One region of the Cupriavidus sp. CER-90 genome, then DNA from elsewhere that is predicted to be linked to it. Evidence: predicted binding sites of a transcription regulator. Region 1 holds the regulator's gene; the other holds the start of a gene.

The links. The regulator FliA, encoded in region 1, starts transcription of late flagellar genes. The targets are predictions, from matches to a motif close to CTAAAGTTTNNNNNNNNNNNGCCGNTA.
Region 2: the regulator FliA is predicted to act here: its motif matches at 1,516-1,542, upstream of AC24R4_RS04375 (FliC/FljB family flagellin).

The regions. Positions count from the first base shown of each region.
Region 1 is NZ_JBYGYM010000001.1:1,226,765-1,229,970, reverse strand. Features, by position in the region: gene AC24R4_RS05575 (MinD/ParA family ATP-binding protein) at 1-806, shown strand, start outside; gene AC24R4_RS05570 (RNA polymerase sigma factor FliA) at 917-1,633, shown strand; gene AC24R4_RS05565 (flagellar protein FlhE) at 1,633-2,091, shown strand; gene paoA (aldehyde dehydrogenase iron-sulfur subunit PaoA) at 2,380-3,036, shown strand; gene AC24R4_RS05555 (FAD binding domain-containing protein) at 3,033-3,206, shown strand, end outside.
Region 2 is NZ_JBYGYM010000001.1:978,414-981,619, reverse strand. Features, by position in the region: gene AC24R4_RS04380 (flagellar protein FlaG) at 1-101, opposite strand, end outside; gene AC24R4_RS04375 (FliC/FljB family flagellin) at 228-1,418, opposite strand; gene AC24R4_RS04370 (RNA chaperone Hfq) at 1,698-2,018, opposite strand; gene AC24R4_RS04365 (methyl-accepting chemotaxis protein) at 2,968-3,206, shown strand, end outside.

The DNA of each region.
Region 1 (3,206 bases):
CCACCGATCAGGCCGAAAGCCTGCGCCGCCTGCTGGCACCGCGCGTGACGCGGCGAATCGCCGTGGTAGGGGCGGAACAGGGCGTCGGCACCACCACGGTGGCGCTGGGCCTGGCCAATGCGCTGTCGATGCAGGGCGAGCGCGTGCTGCTGGCGGACGAAGACATGTACGGCGCCCGGGCGATGCGGCTTGCCGGCGCCGCGCCGGCGGCCACGCTGGCCGATGTGCTCGAGGGCCGGGCGCCGCTGGCCGCCGCGGCCGGCACGCGCGGGGCCAGCGGCATTGCCGTGCTGCAGGCGGGCGCGATGACCGTTCGTCCCGACGAGCGCGGGCTGGCGGCGCGACTGACTGACGTGCGCTCGATGCTGATCGACACGCGCCGCGACATCACCGGCGCACTGTCGCCACTGGCGGGCATGGCCCACAACTTCGTGATCGTCATGCGCCCCGAGGCCACGTCGATCACTGCCGCCTATGCCTGCATCAAGCGGCTGCATCACGAATACGCATGCCGTCAATTCCAGCTGGTCGTCAATCTGGCGGCCGCCGAGGGGACGGTCACGGCGCTCGCGCGCAACCTGGCCCGCACGGCGAGCCAGTACCTGGGCGTGGAGGCCAGCCTGGCAGGGTACCTGCCGATGGACCCGCTGGTGGCGCGTGCGCTCCAGCTTGGGCGGTGCGTGGTGGAGGCGTATCCCGCCGCTGCGGCCACCGGTGCATTGCGGCACATCGCCAGCGGTATCGGCGCATGGCCGTTGCGCCACGAAGCATCGCCGCTGGGAATGGCCTCGGCCGTTGCCGCATGAACGCGAAGAACAAGAAGTCTCGACAAGACCGGAAACTCAGCCTGCCAGCCGCCGATTTTCAGCCTCTCCGGCGCTGGCACAAACAGTAAGCATTTAACGAGAGTTCCACCATGTATACGATTCAGGGAAAGCTCGAGCAGGCCGACGTGGTCAAGTCACACGCGCCACTGGTGCGGCGCATCGCGCTGCAGCTGGCGGCCAAGCTGCCCGCCAGCGTACAGATCGACGACCTGATACAGGCCGGCATGATCGGCCTTCTCGACGCCGCCAAACGGTATGAAGACAACCATGGCGCCCGGTTCGAGACCTACGCAAGCCAGCGCATTCGCGGCGCCATGCTCGACGAGGTGCGTGCCAACGACTGGCAATCGCGCAGCCTGCGTCAGTTCACGCGCAAGATCGAGCGCACGCAGCGCCAGCTGGAACAGAAGCTTGGCCGCACGCCGATCGATTCCGAGGTGGCCAAGGAACTGGAGATGCCGCTCGAGGAATACCAGGAGCTGCTGAACGAGGTCTATGGCTGCCAGCTGCTGCACTATGAAGACTTCGAACGCTCGGGCGAGGAGGACTTCCTCGATCGCCACCTGGGCGTCACCGACGACGGCAATCCGCTGACCGTGCTGATGGAATCGGGCATGCGCGAGGCGCTGATCCGCGCCATCGACAAACTGCCCGAGCGCGAAAAGCTGGTGCTGTCGCTGTGCTACGACCAGGAACTGAACCTGCGCGAAATCGGCGCGGTGCTGGAAGTGACCGAATCGCGCGTGTGCCAGATCCGCAGCCAGGCCATCGGACGCCTGCGCACCCAGTTGCGCGGGATGCTGTGATGCGGCGCGCCCTGGTCCTGGCGGTGGTGTGCGCGATGGGCCCGGCGGCGGCCCACGCGCAGACCTATGCGCCGGTCTTTACGAAGGCCACCTATGAACTGACCGGCTCGCGCTTTGCGTGGACGGCATCGTCAGTGGGGCCGCAGATCACGAACAAGGGCCAGCGTGCGCTGTCTTCGCCCGTGGTGCCGTTGGCCACGATGCCGCAGGCCATGGGCCGCATTACTTCGGTGCGCTGGCGCTACAGCTTCACGCGCACCCCGCCCGTCGACCTGCAGGCATACCTGTGCAATGCCGACCGTTGCGTGCTGCTGGCGGGCGCCGAGGGCAAGACCGACGCCTTCGTCGGCGACGATGCCACCAAGGGCTTTGTCTTTGCCTATCGCGTACCGGGCCAGGGCGGACTCACGCCAATGCTCCAGGGCCGCAGCAACGAGGTGACCGTCAGCTACCGCTGAGCGCCACGGCCTGTCCCGGGCCCGCAGATCCACGCCGATACTTCCGGCGAATCCCCTGCAATCTCCCCTCGCCGCTGTCCCCGCGCGGCCGGTGGCACGCTTCCTGCGCCTTTCCGCCCAAGCAACGTGCGGCAAGCGCTACATTCGTCCCCTGCGCGGTATTCCCGTGCATATCCCTGGCGGCATTGTGTCTGCCATGCCCGCTGGCGCCATGTAATTCCTACGTGCAAGTCTCGCCACGTTGCCGTCCTCTGTCCGTCATCTGTCAGCCAGAAAGGATCCAACGACATGGAAGATTTCAGCGACATCAAGCTTTCGCGGCGGGAATTCGTGATGGCAGGCGCGGCGTCGGTGAGCGCCGCCGCCTTGCCTGCCGGTGCCGCCACCGCCACCGCGCCGCCATCGCGGGTCAGCCCCGGCGCCCTCAAGCCGGTGGCTTCGAACGTATCATTTGTCGTCAACGGGCAACCGCGCTCGCTGACGCTGGACACGCGCACCACGCTGCTCGACGCGCTGCGCGAGCATCTGCGCCTGTCCGGCACCAAGAAGGGCTGCGACCACGGCCAGTGCGGCGCCTGCACCGTGATCGTCGACGGCCGGCGCCTCAATTCCTGCCTGACCCTCGCCGTCATGCACGAGGGTGCCAGAATCACCACCGTGGAAGGACTCGGCACGCCGAACAACATGCATCCGATGCAGGTGGCCTTCGTCAAGCATGACGGCTACCAGTGCGGCTATTGCACGCCGGGCCAGATCTGTTCGGCCGTTGCCGTGCTCGACGAGGTGCGCGCCGGCATCCCGAGCCACGTCACGCCCGACCTGAACACGCGGCCGCAACTGTCGCCCGGCGAGATCCGTGAGCGGATGAGCGGCAATATCTGCCGCTGCGGCGCGTACTCGAATATCCTCGACGCCATCACCGAGGTCGCGGGGAGCCAGACATGAACCCGTTCACCTACGAGCGCGCGGCCACGCCCGCGGACGCGGCGGCGGCTGCCATGAAGACACCCGGTGCCCGCTTTATCGCCGGTGGCACCAACCTGCTCGACCTGATGAAGCTTGGCATCGAATCGCCAACCCATCTGATCGACGTGAACGGCCTTGCGCTGGACAAG
Region 2 (3,206 bases), 250 kb from region 1:
ACGGCGTCGGCGGCGGTGGCCGGCACGGCGGGTGCCGGGCTGACAGCCACGGGTTCGGCGGTGATGCGTGCCGGCATGGATACGGGAGTGGAAGATGCCATGGTCAGCTCCGTCCGGTAGGGCAGGAAAAACTCTACGGTTGAAATGCTTTGCAGGCAGTGGTCTGCCTGCAAAACACTCCGGCAAAAAAACCGGGCCTTGCGGCCCGGTTTCTTGCGGCGCGGCGATTAACGCAGCAGCGACAGCACGTTTTGCGTGGTCTGGTTCGCTTGCGACAGCACCGACGTACCAGCTTGTTGCAGGATCTGCGCGCGGGTCATGTTCGACACTTCCGTTGCGTAGTCAGCGTCTTCGATGCGCGAACGCGAAGCCGACAGGTTGTTCACCGTCGTGCTCAGGTTGTTGATCGTCGATTCGAAGCGGTTCTGCACAGCACCCAGGCTCGAGCGCAGGTTGTCAACCGTTGCCAGGGCCTTGTCCAGCGTGGCCAGCGGGTTGGTCGTGGCCGGTTGCTGGAAGTCCGAAGCTTGCAGCGACGAACCGGTCAGCGTGAAGCCGGCGGTGTTGCCGTTGACCGATGCGTCGGTCGGCTTGACGGCGATGTACATCGTGGCGGACGTGGCGGTACCGTTGCCAGCGAAGCCCTTCGACGACAGAGCGGCGTCGTCGGCGGCGGTCAGGCCAGTCATGCTCACTTGCACGAACCAGTTGCCGTTCGAGTCAGCGACCACGTTCTGTGCGTTCACGGCAGCCGAGGTGTTCAGGCCCAGAGCGCGCTGGATGTCGGCGGCGGAAACGCCGGTTGCCGAAGCGCCGGTCACCGGCGTGGCCGAGCCCAGAGCAGCTTGAGCAGCGGCCGAACCGATCGAAGCCGTTGCGCCTTGCGGGCCGGCAACGCTGAAGCCAGCCACGCCCAGGGTAGCGGAGGTGATCTGCTTCAGGGCGATCGAAATCGTTTCGCTGTCGTTGGCGCCAACCTGGATCGACATGTTCTGGTTCTTGGCCAGAACCTTCACGCCGTTGAACTGGGTTTGAGCCGACACGCGGTCGATTTCCGACAGACGCTGCTTGATTTCGTCCTGGATCGACTTCAGGTCCGACGACGAGTTCGTGCCGTTGGCGGCTTGCACCGACAGTTCACGCACACGTTGCAGGTTGTTGTTGACTTCGCTCAGCGCGCCTTCGGTCGTTTGAGCGATCGAGATACCGTCGTTGGCGTTACGCGAAGCTTGCGTCAGGCCCTTGATGTTGGCGGTGAAGCGGTTGGCGATGGCTTGACCAGCAGCATCGTCCTTGGCGCTGTTGATGCGCAGGCCCGACGACAGACGTTGGATCGCGCTGTTCAGCGACGATTGCGACGTGTTCAGGTTGCTCTGCGTTTGCAGCGACAGAATGTTGGTGTTGATGACTTGCGCCATGGTACGACTCCTATTTGCAATGTTTTAGGCATTCCGGCGGGTGCCGTAACGTTGGCTGCCTGCAGTGCAGGGCGTAGAGTGCCTCCGTTGCAAAGGTTATCGACCGTGGGTGAGAAGACTTTAGAGTGACTTTTGCGCGTGTTGCGGGCGTAGGCCGATCTGGTGTATGGCGGCGGCCCTGCCCGCCATGGCGCCCGTTGTGGCCCGCTATATATATAGAGGCGGAGGCGATGCCGCCGGCGGCGGCCAGCCCCCGGCCCGGCGCGGCGGGCCGGGCGGTCAGCGGCGCTTGCGGGTGCGCGGAATGAAGATCCGCACGAAATCCGGCGATACGTCGGCGTCCAGCATCGCCACGGCGTCGGTCGACGCGTGGGCGGGCGTCACCACCGTGATGGCACGCTTGTAGATCAGTGTCGGAGTGGGATCCTCGGCGGTCCGCCCGAGCAGGATCATGTAATTGTCCGACGCCAGCACGATGCCATTGAGCCGCGTGCCATTCGACAGATGCACGACCACCGCGGCACGGCTGGCGCTGTGCGCGGCGAACTGCAACTGCTGCAGCTTTCTGCTGGGTCTGGGAGCCTTGATTTCCTTCTTCACAACTTCTCCGGAAGAGCCCGCGAGGGTTCTGGCGGCTGACAACGGTCCGATGACCAGGGACTTTGCGTGCCGTCGCACTAAAAGTGACGGTTACTGCAGCCTGATCGCGGCGAGAATTGAAACATTCGCTCTCGGAACCGGTGCAGGGACACGACGACATGATTGCAGCGGACAGGCGTTCGAGGAAAGTGATGGACGCTGCCCTGCTACCCGGTGGGGTCGTCTCTGCCAGGAGAGAAGGGGAATACTTCAGGCGGGAGAGTAACAAAGTTTTACAAGCGTTGACGAACCCCCTGCGGGGCTGGGCCTAGAGGATTTGCTCTACTTATTTAGTTGCCGCGATTTTGTGATTCGTGTAGCACATATCGATCCGCTGCGAGTCTGTCAGGCCAGCGCATTCTCCACAACCCGCGCCAGCTAAAGGTTTCCGGGAAGCGTCCGTAATTCATCGATAAGTCTAAAAGTGTCTTCTGGCATCACTTTTGGCATACGAGTGATGCACGCGTTACACCCGCCATCAGGGGAATCCCTGATAGAAACGCGATTTACACCTCATGTAAGCAGGTTTATATTCGCGGTTCGGGACCGGGTACAGCCGGTCCCTGCATAGCAGTCCTGAAAGCCTACGAGCACCCCGCGCGTGGGCTTCTTTTTTTTGAGCCCGCATCCTTCGAAGCCATCCGCCGTTTCCGGCGGTCTGCCTCGCCCGTCCATTGCGACGGGATCGAAGTGCCTGAGGCAGATTAGACGCCATGCGCTGCGCCCCCAATTTGTGGAAGAGCAGCGACTTTTCCCCCCATTTCATTTATTCGCTCAAGTGCAGCGTGCGGCCCGCCGTTACCGTGCCGTGCGACGCCCCGCCTCGGGCGGACGCAGCGCGTACAAATACAACCCGACAGACGAAAGGTACGAAGTCATGGGCTTGCGGAAAATGGGGATCGGCGCGCGGATGTCGCTGGCATTCGCCGTGGTGGTGCTGCTGCTGGCCGTGGTGGCCACGGTAGGCGTGAGGGCGCTGGGCGGCATGAACGACGCGATGCACCAGGCCGTGGAACAACGGCTGTTGCGCGTACTGGATCTGAAGCTGGCCAAGGAACGGGTGCTGGCGATCGGCATCCTGGTGCGCGACACCGCCCTGACGGAAGACCCGGCGCTGGCGGAGCAGAACGCCGAGAAGATCGGCAAGAT